2 regions of the Mesorhizobium sp. W050 genome follow, and region 1 is predicted to be linked to the other one. Evidence: predicted binding sites of a transcription regulator. Region 1 holds the regulator's gene; the other holds the start of a gene.
What was found. Region 1 encodes LexA, which represses DNA repair genes until DNA is damaged. Its sites were predicted from a motif close to TGTTCNNNNTGTGTTCNG; they were not measured.
Positions count from the first base shown of each region.

Region 1 (7,852 bases):
AGGCCTTGCCCAGGCGCACCAGCTCCTCGGCCACCTCACGGTGGCGCGGCGCGCGCTCGAACTGCGATATGGCCTCACCGTCCCAGGAAAGGCCGAGCCAGGTCAGCCCATCCAGAATGGCCTGTGTCGCCGCCTCGTTGAAGCGTTCGCGGTCGGTGTCCTCGATGCGCAGCACCATCGTGCCGCCGGTGTGCTTGGCGTACAGCCAGTTGAACAGCGCCGTGCGCGCGCCGCCGATATGCAGATAGCCGGTGGGCGAGGGGGCAAAACGGGTGACGACCGTGTCGGACATGGAACTCTCGGGAAGCTTGGAAAGCGGGGCGTGATCGCGCGGACTTTCGCGCTTGCGCGTTCATGTAGCATAGGAGGTCTGGGGCGCAAGGGGCAGACCCGATGGCTGGACGAGGCCGGGGCACGTCGGCAATTATCGGTTGCGTCAACAGGCGCCGGAGCCTTGTAGCACAAAATCTGTTCGCACCTCCGCGCAACCTCATTTGGCAGCAGCGTCAATGTCTGGGTTTCATTCGGCTGCAGCGTCCGTCACAGTGCCTGGAACATCGCTGCGACGGTGGTAGCCCCCTCTGACGAGCGGACATTTCTTCACGGATGCGGCACTGCCCGACTACAACGCCGCCGTGACAGCGTTGGCTTGGTCACGCATATTGACCTTTCTGCAATCATTATCGTGAACACCGCAACTGTGTGCAGGCCGGTCTCGCCACGAAGGAGGCATGATTGAAAGAAGGACTACCGATGACCGAAAACGCCGACCATACGGAGGGTGATCCGTTCTACCATGGTACCCGGGCGGATTTGAAACCCGGGGATCTGCTGAGCGTCGGCCACCCTTCCAATTTCAGAGGTAAACCACTGTCATGGATCTATTTCACCCAGACACTGGAAGCCGCCATCTGGGGAGCAGAGCTTGCAACGGGTGACGGTCGTCAAAGGATTTACATCGTAAAGCCGACGGAGTTTTTTATGGATGACCCTAACCTGACCGACAAAAAATTTCCCGGTAATCCGACGAAATCCTACCGCTCCCGTGATCCGTTGCTCATCCTGGGTGAACTCGGTGAATGGCAGGGTCATACACCGGAACAATTGAAGGCAATGCACGATGGGCTTGCTCGCCTGAGAGCGGAGGGCCAGGATATGATTGAGGATTGAGCGTCCTTGCCAGGTGATGGTCGATTCCGGCGCGGTGGACGTGATCACGCGGACTTTCGCGCTTTGCGCGTTCATGTAGCATAGGGGTCTGGGGCGCAAGGGGCAGACCCGATGGCTGGACGTGGCCGGGGCACGAAGGAAGGCGAAGGCGCCGAGGCAAGCGTCAGCGAACGCTCGCTGTTTGCCGATAGTCCCTATGCCGAGCCGCTGCCCCTCGCGCTGCCTGAGCCGCATCCCGGCGTCGCGCCTGCGCTGCCCGGTCACGCGTTGCCGGCGCAAGTCACAGCGCCCGGATCTATCGCCCGTCTGCGCAGACGGCTTCGCCGTCCGTCATGGCCCGCGCTCCGCCGCAGCCTTGCCGTGGCCGCCAACACGGAGCTCGACCGGGGCGTCGCCTTCCTGCTGGTGCCGGTTTTCCTGGCGGCCGGCGTCATCATTTATTTCTCGCTGGCCGGCGAGTCGGGCTTTGCGCAGCCAATCGCCATTGTGGTGCTGGCGACATGTTGCGCTGTCGCCACGCGATCGCGGCCGAGGACGCATCTGTTCTGCATGGCCGCGATGCTGTGCGCGCTCGGCGTCGTCGCCGCCAAGGTCGAGACCTGGCGCGCCGGAACGCAGATGCTCGGCTCCGAGATCCAGACACGGCTGACCGGCCGCGTCGTCAGTCTCGAACAGATGGAAAGCGGCCGCATCAGGCTGACGCTCGATGTGGTTTCGACCGCTTACCCCGAGCTGCGCTACGCCCCGGAGCGGGTCAGGCTCTCGGCGCGGACCGTTCCCGCCGATATGACCGCCGGCTCCCTGATCACCGGCTATGCCAGGCTGTTGCCGCCGACCGGTCCGGTGCGGCCGGAGAGCTACGATTTCTCCTTCGACAGCTATTTCACCGGTATCGGCGGCAGCGGCTTCTTTCTCGGCAATCCGAAAACCATTGCTACGCAGGGACCGCCGCCGCTGACCGCGCGGCTCTCCTCGGCAATCGAGAACGCGCGCGAAAACATTGCCGACCATATCAGGGGCAAAATCGGCGGCGCCGAAGGCGAGATTGCCGCGGCGTTGATTGTCGGGGTGCGCGCCGGCATCCCGGACGAGGTCAACGAAGCGATGCGGCGCACCGGCATCTACCACATCATCTCCATCTCCGGCCTGCACATGGCGCTGGTTGCCGGCACCATCATGGCGTTGCTGCGTGGCGCCTTTGCGCTGTTTCCCGATTTCTCTTCGCGCCGCCCAGTCAAGAAATATGCAGCAGTGGCAGCACTCGTCTCCATCGCCGCCTATCTCGTCATTTCAGGCGTCGTGGTTGCCGCCGAGCGCAGCTTCATCATGCTGGCGGTCATGCTTGTCGCCGTGCTGTTTGATCGCGCCGCACTCACCATGCGCAATCTGGCGATCTCCGCCATCGCCGTCATCCTGGTGTCGCCGCACGAGGTGGTCGGTCCCAGCTTCCAGATGTCGTTTGCCGCCACCGCCGCCCTTGTCGGCGCCTATGCCGGCTGGGCCGATTACCGCGCCGACAAGGTGAGAACGCCGCCGGCAAAGCGCTCCTTCGTCGGCTTCCTGTCGCGAAAATTCGCGCTGGCCATGGGCGGCCTCGCCATGACCTCGATCATCGCCGGCAGTGCAACCTTGCTGTTCGCCATCTGGCATTTTCAGCGTGTGTCGCCGCTCAGCCTGATCGCCAATCTGGCCGTGATGCCGATTGTTTCGTTGATCGTCATGCCTTTTGCCGTGCTCAGCGCACTGGCGATGCCGTTCGGCGCCGACGGGCCGTTCCTCTATGTGATGGGCAAGGGTCTGATGGCGATGATCGCTATATCGGCCTGGATTTCCGAGCGCTCGCCGGTCGACGCCGTCGGGCTGATCTCCATCCGCTCGGTGCTGTTGGTGGCGGTCGCCCTCGTCATCGCCACCATGGCCACCACCTGGCTCAGGCTGGCGGCCGTGCCTTTCGCGCTGGCCGGCCTGTTGACGGTGCCGCAGGTGCTTACGCCCGACGTGCTCATATCCGAGGATGCGCATCTGGTGGCCATGCCGATCGGTGGCGGCGAACTCGCCCTCAACCGCGAACGCTCCAACGAATTCACCACGGACAATTGGAAACGGGCGCTGCGGGCCGAAACCATTATCCCACCTGAGATTTTCGAGTCAACAGATACGCGGTTCGATCTCGATCCGCTCGATCTGCCGCCCGGCTCGCCCTTCTATTGCACCGGCGATCTCTGTATCGCCCGGCACCCTTCCGGAGCCATTGTAGCGCTTGCGAAAGACCGCAAGACGGCGCGGCCGGCCTGTGCCTTCGCGAGCCTGATCGTCATCGATGACGCCACCGCCTACAATCCGTGCCGCGACCCGCTGGTGCTGGTCGTGACGAAGAAACAGCTGGCCCGCGACGGCAGCGCCGCCGTCTTCTTCGATCCGCAATCGGCAGCTGCAGCGCCAACCATCCGCTTCGCCGTCGACAAGCCGTATCGCCCCTGGCACGAGCAGCGCCGCTTCTCACGCGAAGCCCGAGGCCTGCCGCCCTACAAGCAGCGTGAAAAGTACAAACCTAAGCCGGCTCAGTAACGCCTGATCAGCCCGACCAGCTTGCCCTGCACCTTGACCCTGTCGGGGCCGAAGATGCGGGTTTCGTAGGCCGGGTTTGCGGCTTCCAGCGCGATCGAGGCGCCCTTGCGGCGGAAGCGTTTCAGGGTCGCTTCCTCGTCGTCGACCAACGCCACCACGATCTCGCCGGGGCTGGCAGTGTCGGCATTGCGGATGATGACCGTATCGCCGTCGAAAATGCCGGCTTCGATCATCGAATCGCCCTTGACCTCGAGCGCGTAGTGTTCGCCGCCCATGATCATGTCGGGCGGCACCGAGATCGAATGGGTCTGATGCTGGATGGCGTCGATCGGCACGCCGGCGGCGATGCGTCCCATCACCGGGATTGAAATCGAGGAAACGGCATCGTCATTGCCGGCAGACATCGAACGCGACGGCGAGACCGGCTTGATCTGGCGGCCGAGACCGCCTTGGCCCATCCCGCCTTGTCCCTGGCCGCCTTGCCCTTGCCCGGCTTGACCAAGACTGCCCTGAATGACGCTCGGCGAAAACTTCCTCGCCGCGTTGAGGCCTGGTGCGATCGAGTCGGGTAGCCGCAGCACTTCCAGCGCGCGCGCCCGGTTCGGCAGCCGGCGAATGAAACCGCGCTCCTCAAGCGCCGTGATCAGTCGGTGGATGCCGGACTTGGAGGCGAGGTCGAGCGCTTCCTTCATCTCGTCGAAGGACGGCGGGATTCCGCTCTCCTTCAGGCGTTCATGGATGAACATCAGAAGCTCATGTTGTTTGCGCGTCAGCATCGCGGCCCCCAAGGGTTCTGAAACCAGAATCAGAAAAAACAAACCCAGAACAAACACTATCTGTTCCAGTTGTGTTCCGCAACCTTTTAAAGTTTAATGAATGTGTTGACGTTTTGTTCAGCGTAACGTTCGGCACCGCGAGCGGCGCTCGTAGTCGTTGGCCGGCAACGGGGTGAAACGAAGACAAAGTGCCCTGCGTCGTCGGCTATGATCGCCGCTTCCTTTTCGGACGGGGCTGCGCAGCATCCGCGCCGGGTTCGCTCTGGGCATAGACCTGCAGCGTGTAGCCGATGTGAGCGGTCATCAGAGTTTTCGCACGTTCGACGTCGCGATCGAGGGCCGCTTCCATCAGGGCGGTATGGTGTTCGATCGCCACGGCGTCGCGCAGGGCCGCCACGGCCTTCCGGTGTCCATCCGTGCGGCCGGCGGCGGCGCGCAGCGTCGGGGCCAGACCCAGAAAGCGGTGATGGCGATGCAATTGGTCGGAAATCGTTGCATTGAAGCGCAGCAGCCAGCTGGATGTCGCGGCACTGAGCAGCGCCGCATGGAAGGCATCGTGTTTTTCGTACCACGCGTCGACCGCATCATCCGATGGATCGTCGAGAACAGACCCGCACCGTGAGAGACGATAGTGGGCGGCAACGACCGCGTCTTCCCACTCACGGTCGCCCTTCTCGATCGATTCCACCAGCAGGGGCAGTTCGACCACCAGCCGCGCACGCGCCAAATCCTCGAGCTCCGCCCGAGAGACGGGAGCGACCGCAAACCCGCGGTTGCTGATGGCGGTCACAAGCCGTTCCGCCTCCAGCCGCGACAGCGCCTCGCGCAACGGCGTCCAGCCGATGCCGTAGGTGTTGCGCAGCGTGCTCAGCTTCAACGGCGCGGCAGGCGCCAGCCGGGTCGCAAGAATATCGCGCCTGAGCAGGCGATAGGCTGCTTCCGTCTTCGAGGTCTGCTCGTCATCCAGCATCGTGATCCATCAGACATAAACGCTCGGCGGATCATTATATATCAAAGCCTTTCAACGGGTGAATTATATATAATATTTGACAGTTCAAGGGCGACCACTCAAGATCGCCGGCATGTTTGGGCGGCAGGCTCCGCCGCGCGCGTTTGTCCATGGAAGGGCGCCGGATCATGAGCACGACACCCGATCTCGCTACAATCGAAGCAATGGATGCCGCCGATCCGCTGCGCTCCATGCGTGAACGCTTTGTCTTGCCGCAAGGCGTGATTTATCTCGACGGCAATTCGCTGGGTGCCGCGTCAGCGGTCGTCTTCAGCGAACTGCAGCAGGCCGCCACGCAGGAATGGGCGCAGGACCTCATTCGCGCCTGGAACACGGCTGGCTGGTTCAACATGCCGGTGGAACTGGGAGATCAGCTCGGACGACTGATCGGCGCGGCTGACGGGCAGACGGTGGTCTGCGACACAACCTCGATCAACATCTACAAGCTGCTGCACGCCGCGCTCGGCATGCGGCCGGCTCGGTCGGCCATCGTTGCCGAGGGCGACAGTTTCCCGACCGACCTCTACATGGCCGAAGGCGTCGCCTCGACCCGGCCGGGAACGCGGCTGCGGCTGGAGGGCGTCGACGCGGCCGCAATCGAGGAGCTGATCGACGACAGCGTTGCCGTCATCCTGGTCAACCACGTAAACTACAAATCCGGCCAGTTGCGCGACATGGCGGCGCTGACGCGCAAGGCACATGACGCTGGCGCGCTGATCATCTGGGACCTCTGCCACACCGCCGGCGCCTTGCCGGTCGAACTCGACCGTGCCAATGCCGATTTCGCTGTCGGCTGCACCTACAAATACCTCAATGGCGGCCCGGGCTCGCCGGCCTTCATCTACGCGGCCGAGCGCCACCATGGTGATATCAGGCAGCCGCTCAGCGGCTGGTGGGGCCATGCGCGGCCCTTTGCCTTCGAGCAGGGCTTTGCCGTCGGCAGCGGGATCCGCCGCTTCCTGTGCGGAACGCAGCCGGTGCTGTCGATGCGGGCGCTCAAGGGCGCGCTCGATATCTGGAACGACGTCGACATGGCGGCGGTGCGCAGAAAAAGCATCGCACTGACCGACCTGTTTATCCAGCTCGTCGAAGCCAGATGCGGCGCCTACGGCCTTGAACTCGAAAGCCCGCGCGACGGCAGCCAGCGCGGCAGCCAGGTGTCGTTCCTCCATCCGCATGGCTATCAGGTGATGCGGGCGCTGATCGAGCGCGGCGTGATCGGCGATTTCCGGGCGCCGTCGACCATCCGTTTCGGCTTCACGCCGCTCTATGTCGGTTATGGCGATGTCTGGCAGGCGGTCGAAGCGCTGGAGGATATTCTGCGCACCGGCGCCTGGCAGGACGCCCGCTTCGCGGTGAAGACCGCGGTCACCTGAGGAACTACTAGAGCCGGGTGCGGACCGTCCAGAGCTCCGGAAACAGCACGACCTCCAGCATCTTCTTCAGATAGGAGGCGCCTGAGGTGCCGCCCGTGCCGCGCTTCAAGCCGATGATGCGCTCGACCGTGGTGACGTGGTTGAAGCGCCAGCGGCGGAAATAATCCTCGAAGTCGACCAGCTTCTCGGCCAGTTCGTAGAGCATCCAGTAGCGCTGCGGGTCGCGGTAGACGGTTTGCCAGGCAGCCAGCACTTCTTCGTTCTCGACGCGCGTCTCGCGCCAGTCCGTGCGACTGGCGTCGGCGCCGATGTCGAAGCCATTGCGCGCCAAAAGCAGAAGCGCCTCGTCATAGAGCGACGGCGTGGCCAGGATGGCTTCCAGCCTGTCCGCAAGGTCGGGCCGGTGCTTGTGCGGCCCGAGCATGGCAAGGTTGCGGTTGCCGGCCATGAACTCGATAGCGCGGTACTGCCACGACTGGAAGCCCGAGGATTGGCCGAGCGCGTCGCGAAACTCGGTGTATTCGCTTGGCGTCATCGTGCGCAGCACGTCCCAGGCATTGTTGAGCTGCTCGAAGATGCGCGCGACGCGAGACAGCATCTTGAAGCTCGGTTCGAGGCGGTCGGCGCGGATTGAGCGGATCGCGGCGCCGATCTCGTGCAAAGCGAGCTTCATCCACAATTCCGATGTCTGATGCTGGATGATGAACAGCATCTCGTCATGGGCCGAAGACAGCGGCGCCTGCGCATCGAGCACCTTGTCCAGCTGCAGATAGTCGCTGTAGGACATCCGCTCCTTGAACGACATCTGCGCGCCATCGGACGCCGGATCGTGCGGCTTAATCAATTGCTCTTCTCCGCGCGCAACCGGAATCGCTGGATCTTGCCGGTCTGGGTTTTGGGCAAGGCGTCGATGAACTTCACCGAACGCGGATATTTGTAGGGCGCGATCGTTG
Region 1 is NZ_JBTTIH010000001.1:2,422,028-2,429,879, reverse strand. It holds gene gltX (glutamate--tRNA ligase) at 1-292, opposite strand, end outside; gene arr (NAD(+)--rifampin ADP-ribosyltransferase) at 754-1,170, shown strand; gene ACYG9Y_RS11705 (ComEC/Rec2 family competence protein) at 1,282-3,738, shown strand; gene lexA (transcriptional repressor LexA) at 3,732-4,514, opposite strand; gene ACYG9Y_RS11695 (GntR family transcriptional regulator) at 4,720-5,484, opposite strand; gene kynU (kynureninase) at 5,652-6,899, shown strand; gene kynA (tryptophan 2,3-dioxygenase) at 6,907-7,743, opposite strand; gene ACYG9Y_RS11680 (AMP-binding protein) at 7,740-7,852, opposite strand, start outside.

Region 2 (7,852 bases), 2.7 Mb from region 1:
GCCGGGTGGGGTCCTGCGTGAAGTGCGCCGACTCCCTTCGGACGACACTACAAGCAATGTCATCGCAGAGGCCCTTTCTCGGCTCGGCTTCAAAAAAGATCGAGCATTCTTCGGCGACCCCACCCGGCCGCTTCGCGGTCACCTTCCCCTCAAGGAGGAGCGTTACGCCGCCTGCGCTACCCGCTCCGACATCATGCGGTAGGAAATCGCCTCGGCCAGGTGAATTCGGCCGACGGTTTCGCTGGCGTCGAGGTCAGCCAGTGTGCGCGCCACTTTGAGCACGCGGTGATAGGCGCGCGCAGAAAAGCCGAGTTTCTCGCTGGCGTCTTTCAGCAGCGACAGGCCTGCTGCGTCCGGCGCGGCGATGTCCTCGATAACAGAAGGCGAGCAATGGGCGTTGGTGGTGGCGCTGGTAACGCCCAGCCGCTCGAAACGTTCGCGCTGGATGGTGCGGGCGCGCGCCACGCGCTGGGCGACGGCTGCGCTTTTCTCCGCTCGGTCGGGCCGGATCAGGTCGGCGGCCGAGACCGCCGGTACCTCGATCCTGAGGTCGATGCGGTCGAGCAACGGGCCTGAGATGCGCGCCTGGTAATCGGTGCGGCAGCGTTCGCCGCGCAGGCAGCGATAGCCGGGCTCGCCGGCCATGCCGCAACGGCACGGGTTCATCGCCGCCACCAGCTGGATGCGCGCTGGATAGGTGACGCGGTGGTTGGCGCGCGCGATCATGCAGTCGCCGGTCTCCAGCGGCTGGCGCAGCGCATCCAAGGTCTGCGGCGTGAATTCGGGAAACTCGTCGAGGAACAGGACGCCGTTATGGGCAAGCGATACTTCGCCCGGCCGCGCCCTGATGCCGCCGCCGACCATTGCCGCCATCGAGGCCGAATGGTGCGGGGCGCGGAACGGCCGCCGGTCGGTGAGCTTGCCTTCGCCGAGCTCGCCGGCCACCGAGGCGATCATCGAGACTTCAAGAAGTTCCTTCGGTGCCAGTGGCGGCAGAATTGAAGGCAGCCTCTGCGCCAGCATCGATTTTCCCGAGCCGGGAGGCCCGACCATCAACAGATTGTGGCCGCCGGCCGCCGCCACTTCCAGCGCCCGCTTGGCGCTTTCCTGGCCCTTGATGTCTGAAAGGTCGGGCAGGTCGCGGGCCGAGACATGGATGCCGGGCTCGGGCCGCGACAGCACCTGCGTGCCGCGAAAATGATTGGCGATGGCAATCAGGCTGCGCGGCGCCAATATGTCGAAATCCTTGCCCGCCCAGGCCGCTTCCGGCCCGCAGCCGAACGGGCAGATCAGGCCCTTTCCCTCGGCATTGGCGCCGATCGCCGCCGGCAGCGCGCCGGCCACCGCGGCAATGGTGCCGTCGAGCGACAATTCACCCAGCACGACATAAGACGCCAGCATATCGCCCGGAATGGCGCCGAGTGCCGCCATCAGGCCGAGCGCGATCGGCAGGTCGTAATGGCTCCCTTCCTTGGGCAGGTCGGCAGGCGCCAGGTTGACCGTCACCTTCTTCGACGGCATCGACAGGCCCGAAGCGTGCAGCGCCGCCTGCACCCGCTCGCGGCTTTCGGCCACCGCCTTGTCGGCCAGGCCGACAATCTGCATGCCGACCTTGCCCGGCGCGATCATCACCTGGACATCGACCGGTACGGCCTCGATGCCCTGGAAAGCAACCGTGCGAACCCGCGCCACCATCTTGCTCTGCCCCCGGATATCGGCTCGCCTCGGCCTTGTGGTTCAGACCGCGAGCGACGTCAGGACAAGACAACCATAGATTTCAGGCCAAGGCAAGAACATTACAGGAACATGCATTCGTGGTGGCTGCAGCGCGCTGTGCCGGTTGCAAAAAAGGAAGATGGCCAAGCAAAATGGAACGGCTGCTCCGCCTCCTCGACCGCGTTTAACAAGGGCGACTAGGCCCTTCGGCGATCTGAGGGTGTTGCTTCTAAGCGGTGATGAAGGCATCGACCGAACCTGAAAGCGATCGATCGATCGCGACCTGCGGTGGAAGCCACTCCATGACAGGATATCTGAAAGGCCAAGGCAGGGCGATCCGGCGCGAAGAGCCGCTCTCCAGAAAAATCTCGTTTACAAGGTCTATGAACCGCCCGCGGTCTCGTTCGATTCGTTTCAAAGTTTGCGAACGAATGTAATCCCGGGGAATTCGTCGCTCCTTCAGCGCTAAGACAGCCTCCGCGATGGATCGAGGATCGGGTGGAACTGTGAGCGAATAGTCGTCATCCAGATAAAGGTCTCGGCCGCCATGGTTCGGCGTCGTGACCACTGGAAGGCCCGCGAGAAGATATTCCGTGCTGGCGAACATTGGTCCTTCCAGGTGAGAGAGACAGATTCCCACGGCTGCACGATTTAGATGCGTGTTCACCTGAGCCGGTGCCAATCGGACAGGCTTGCCGGTGCCGTCAAACTCGTTGATAAAGACGTGATGCGGCGCGAGCTCCCTATGCCGATTTATTCGCGCTCTTTCCGACTCCGTCGTGGAGGATCCGCTTGAATCTCGATAGAAGACAAATGCGCAACGCTGGATGCCAAGCGACAAGTCATGGCGCTTCCACGGAGCCAGCTGCGCATTGTAGATTGCATCAAATTCTACAGGGACGTCATCGAGAGGCCTGAATATGTGTTCGGAGGTTGTTGACGTCTTGTTGTGCAGGACGGCGGCCTCGCCGGACTGATTCAACAGATCAGCCTCGGCCTGAGTGTTGGATAGGAAGATTAGCGAGTGACGGGGGTTCTTGAGTCTATGCAGAACGGCATAGGTCCGGATGGTTTTGACGCTAGCACTGTTTTCGATGGACCAGGTTGGCGAGATGAGAAACCAGGCGCGGTGGCCGCGTGGAAGGAAAGGCATATGACTTGCTAATCCGAGCGGCGTACCGGACATTCCCGAATAGGATATGAACGGATCGTCAGACAGCAAACTGGCCTGAAGAGCAGGTTGCGACTTCGCGGAAGGGTGCCCCTTTCTGACTTTGTGGCCATGACGCAGCATGGCTCTGACAATCTCGAATTTGGTAGGAGGGCGATACCCGTGCTGTAGGGTCAACATGCGGCAATTGCGATCTTGAGTGCGGGGCAAAACTCGCTTCGACAGAGAGAAATTTGGCAAAGAAACATCGCCAGTTGATCGACGGAATATCTCAGGCGATCAAATCTGGTGTACGGAGAAGCGCCTCTTGAAAGAAAACATCGTCCCAAGCGGGGCTGGTTCTCACATCGCGCTACCAACCGTATCCGTTTGCGTAGGCTGTTTCAATCAAGAGGCATTCATCGACACTGCGATCCGATCCGTAGCGGCGCAGACATACACTGCGTTCGAGTGCGTGGTGGTCGATGATTTTTCGACCGACGCTTCCCGCCGAAGGATTGAAGAGTGTCTGTCTCAGCTTGGCGACAGTCGTTTCCGCCTTCTGCCCCGACTGCAAAATGGCGGGCAGTTGGCAACAATGATGACCGGGCTTGACGCGACAGCCGGACCCCTGATCTCCTTTCTTGACGGTGACGATGCATGGCATCCTGACTTCATAGAATGCCATGTGAGAGCGCATCTCAGCCACACTCGTATCGCGGCAATGTCGAGCTCCGATGAGGTGGTGATAGATACGGCCGGCAACCTGCTTGCGGGCGGTCATCCCGTATTCCACCTGAACGACCCGCGATCGATGCCGAAAATGAGCGGCTACCTGCATGTCGACACTGAAGCTGACCCGACATTATTATTTATTGATCGGGGTACCGTGGGTTGGTTTTGGTCAACCACATCGGGGATGATGTTTCGTCGAGCTCCGCTTGAAATCATGCGTCCATCCGATCCGGACGAAATAAAGATATGTGCCGATGGTTATATGGCTCGTGCCGCCCATATGATCGGCGGAACCGTGAGGATTGGGCGGGCTCTTGGCAGTTATCGGCTTCACGGCGGCAATGGCTGGGCGGACGGGCGCATCCTGGGTACCGGAGTTGGCCTCGGCAGGATGTCGCCTGATACTGAAATAGCGATACGGCGGGCACTGGCCAATCGTTGGTGCGAAGTGGCGCCGGGACTGGCGCATTTAATCTCCCGCCACTCAATGCGCAGGACCTTGGTCGACCTGATCGGACTGTCTGCGGCTTTTGCATTGCTGGAAAAGAACTCCGATGCGGGTTTTCTGCTGAAAGACTGGGCAACACCACAGCGAAAATTGCAGACCAGACTTATCGGTCTCCTTCCTCCGAAACTGAGGCCTCGGCGCTTCCGGGACATAGTTTGATTTGATGAGCCGCTTGCTCGGCAGTCTTACCCGATAAAGAGCATCTTTCGATGCTTCTCTGGACCCACCAAAGTCCTCCGTAGCAACGCACACTACGCGGCCAAATTCCGCCGCTTCGCCTCTACCGCGTCCCAGAACAGGCTGGCGATATCGGCGCCGCCAAAACGCTGCACTTCGCGCACGCCGGTCGGCGAGGTCACGTTGATCTCGGTCATGTAGTCGCCGATAACGTCGATGCCGACGAGGATGAAGCCGCGTTCTTTCAGGGACGGGCCGATGCGGGCGCAGATTTCGCGTTCGCGTTGCGTCAGCTCGGTCTTTTCGGCGCGGCCGCCGACATGCATGTTGGAGCGGGAATCGTGGTCGGCCGGCACGCGGTTGATGGCGCCGACCGCCTCGCCGTCGATCAGGATGATGCGCTTGTCCCCCTTGCGCACATCCTTGAGATAGCGCTGGACGATATAGGGCTCGCGTGACAGCTGGGCGAACATTTCGAGCAGTGAGGCGAGGTTGCGGTCGCCCTCCTTGAGATGGAAGATGCCGGCGCCGCCATTGCCATAGAGCGGCTTGACGATGATGTCGCCGAATTCCTTGCGGAAGGCCGCGACCTCCTGGGGATCCTTGGTGATCAGCGTTTCGGGCATCAGATCGGGGAATTCGGTGACGAAGATCTTTTCCGGGCTGTTGCGCACCCAGGCCGGGTCGTTGACGACCAATGTCTTCGGGTGAATGCGCTCCAGAATATGCGTCGTGGTGATGTAGTTCATGTCGAAGGGTGGATCCTGGCGCAGCAGGATCACATCCATCTCCGACAGGTCGGTGCGCACCTTGTCGCCCAGCGAAAAATGATTGCCCTTCTCGTCGCGGAGCTTCATCTCCTCGATGCGGGCAAACACCTTGCCGCCCAGCATCGACAGCCGGTCCGGCGTATAGTGGAACAATTGGTGCCCGCGCCGCTGCGCCTCCAGCGACAGCGCAAACGACGTGTCGCCGGCGATCGAGACGGTGGAGACATGGTCCATCTGGACGGCGATCTTCAGGGTCATCTTCTGGTCTCCAGCGGGTCGAGCAAGTCCAGGAAAAGTGCGTAGCGGTTTTCCGTCCGGAATTGCGGCAAGGCAAGTCGCCGATATACGGAACTTGGCGGCTTCTGCCAATCGCGCTTGCTTGGCCCAGACCCCCTAACGGTCGAAGACCAGCCGGGAGTAACCGAGGAACGACAGCGCCATCGCTACCAGCGAGGCGATCGCAAGTGCCGCCAGCGGCGGCATTGCCGGCAGCGCGAACAGGATGGCGCAGTAGACGAGATAGTTGACGATGCTGGTGGCGATGCCGACGCCGCCATAGCGTGCGCCCTCCTGCGCCACGCCGCGGCTCGACGGCGAAAAGGTCAGGTGCCGGTTGATCTGCCAGGTGACGCACAGCGCAAAGCCGATCGACAGGACACGGGCGACGAAGGGACCGAGCGGCGTCACCGCCAAGAGCAGCCAGAGCGCCGCGGCATCGGCGACGAAACCAACGCCGCCGGCCAGGACGAAGCGGACGAGCCGGCTCACGGCCTCAGGCGGCCCGGGGCGTCTTGCCCGGTTCGGCCTTCGGGATTTCACCAGTGCGTTCGCGCCGTTCGACCCGGCCTGACGGCACCGAGAGATAAAAAATGCGCTTCTGCTCGGCGCGTCCGCGCGATACCGAATCGAGGATCAATCCGGTCACCATCGCAAGCATCGAGAGCAGCAGCAGGCCGACCGACAGCACCCAGGTCGGCATGCGCGGCACGAGGCCGGTCTGGGCGAATTCGATCAGCACCGGCGTCATCAGGGCAAGGCTCGACGCCAGGAAGAAAATCGCGAAGGCGCCGAAGAAGCGCAGCGGCTGCGTTTCCTTCATCAGCATGGCGAACATCCACAGGATCCTGGCGCCGTCGCGATAGGTCGACAGCTTCGACGACGATCCCTCAGGCCGGCGGCCATAATCGAGCGCGATCTCGCTCACCGGCAGTTTGAGCTGCGAGGCATGCACCGACATTTCGGTCTCGATCTCGAAGCCGCCGGAAACCGCGGGAAAGCTCTTGACGAAACGCCTCGAGAAGACGCGGTAGCCGGAGAAGATGTCGGTGAAGTCGGCGCCGAACAGCCGCTTGTAGAGGCTGTTGAAGATGCGGTTGCCGAAGGCATGGCCGGAACGGCCGGCATCGTCGGTGACGCCGCGCCTGGTGCCAACCACCATGTCGCAGCGCTCGGTCTGCAGGATGTTGATCAGCAGCGAGGCATCTTCCGGCGCATAGGTGCCGTCGCCATCGGCCATCAGATAGATGTCCGCATCGATGTCGGCGAACATGCGCCGCACGACATTGCCCTTGCCCTGGCGCGGCTCGCGGACGACGATGGCGCCCGCTGCGCGCGCCTTGAGCGCGGTCAAATCCCTGGAATTGTTGTCATAGACATAGATCTCGGCCGATGGCAGCGTCTCGCGAAAGCGCCGCACCACCTCGGCGATGGTCAGTTCCTCATTGTAGCAAGGCAGGAGCACGGCAATGGCCGGCTCATGGCGGACTTCGTGCGGCATTTCCGTCTCCCGACACCCGGCGGAGCCTCCGGCCGCGCTCATATGCGGCCTCGCTCAGGCGACTTTACTATTTATTGAAGCTGTTAAGGCTAGGTTTAAGGCCGCAGTCTTTCCGACGAAGGTCATGATGATGAACGCAGCCAAGGCGGGTGCTTCCTCCTGGAAGTCCGATATGACGCTGGCGCTGCTTGCCATGCTGGTGGTGCTGGCCGTCAATGCCGCCACGGGCTTTCGCGAATTGAGCAATGCCGGCGGCGACAATGACAGCCTGCTGCGGCTGGTCGAGGTTCGCGACATGCTGGCCGGCCAGGGCTGGTTCGACCTGCATCAGTACAGGATGGGGCCGGAAGGCGGTTTCGTCATGCACTGGTCGCGGCTGGTCGACGCACCGCTCGCCGTCATCATCCTCGCCGCCTCGGCGCTGACCGGCAGCATGGCCATGGCCGAAGCGATCGCACAGGTGCTGTGGCCGTCGCTGCTGTTCTGCCTGGCGGTGTTTTTTACAGCCCGTGCGGCACGCAGCTTCGCCGGCGTCGGCGCCGTGCTGCCCGCTATCGTCATCGGCGCGGCGGCGCTGCATTTCATCGGCATTTTCTTGCCGGGTGCGCTCGATCATCACAATGTCCAGCTGACGCTGACCATGGCCAGCCTCAGCCTGCTGCTCGAGGCGCCGGCGCGTCGCTGGGCGGCGCTGATTTCCGGGCTGTGTGCGGCCCTGACGCTGGCCGTCGGCATGGAAACCGCGCCCTATGTCGCCACCATCGGCGCCTGCATCGCTTTGCTGTTCGTCGTCGATCCCGGCGGCGAACGCCGGATCGCCAGGGATTTCGGTCTCGGCTTTGCCGGGGTTTCAGCCCTCGTCTTCGTCACCACCATCCCGCCATCGGCCATGGGCCAGCCGCAGTGCGATGCCTTCTCGGCTGTGCAGTTCGTGGTGGCGGCAATCGCCGGACTGGGGCTTGCCGCCGTGACGTCGCTCACGGTGTCCAATGGCACGGCCAGCCGCCGCCTGATCTCGC
Region 2 is NZ_JBTTIH010000001.1:5,140,939-5,148,790, reverse strand. It holds gene ACYG9Y_RS24805 (YifB family Mg chelatase-like AAA ATPase) at 163-1,695, opposite strand; gene ACYG9Y_RS24800 (glycosyltransferase) at 1,946-3,010, opposite strand; gene ACYG9Y_RS24795 (glycosyltransferase family 2 protein) at 3,195-4,268, shown strand; gene gshB (glutathione synthase) at 4,361-5,314, opposite strand; gene ACYG9Y_RS24785 (GtrA family protein) at 5,450-5,824, opposite strand; gene ACYG9Y_RS24780 (glycosyltransferase) at 5,829-6,833, opposite strand; gene ACYG9Y_RS24775 (GtrA family protein) at 6,961-7,852, shown strand, end outside.
Region 2: ACYG9Y_RS24805 (YifB family Mg chelatase-like AAA ATPase) is a predicted target of LexA. The motif match lies at 1,790-1,807, and genes of this name have one in related genera.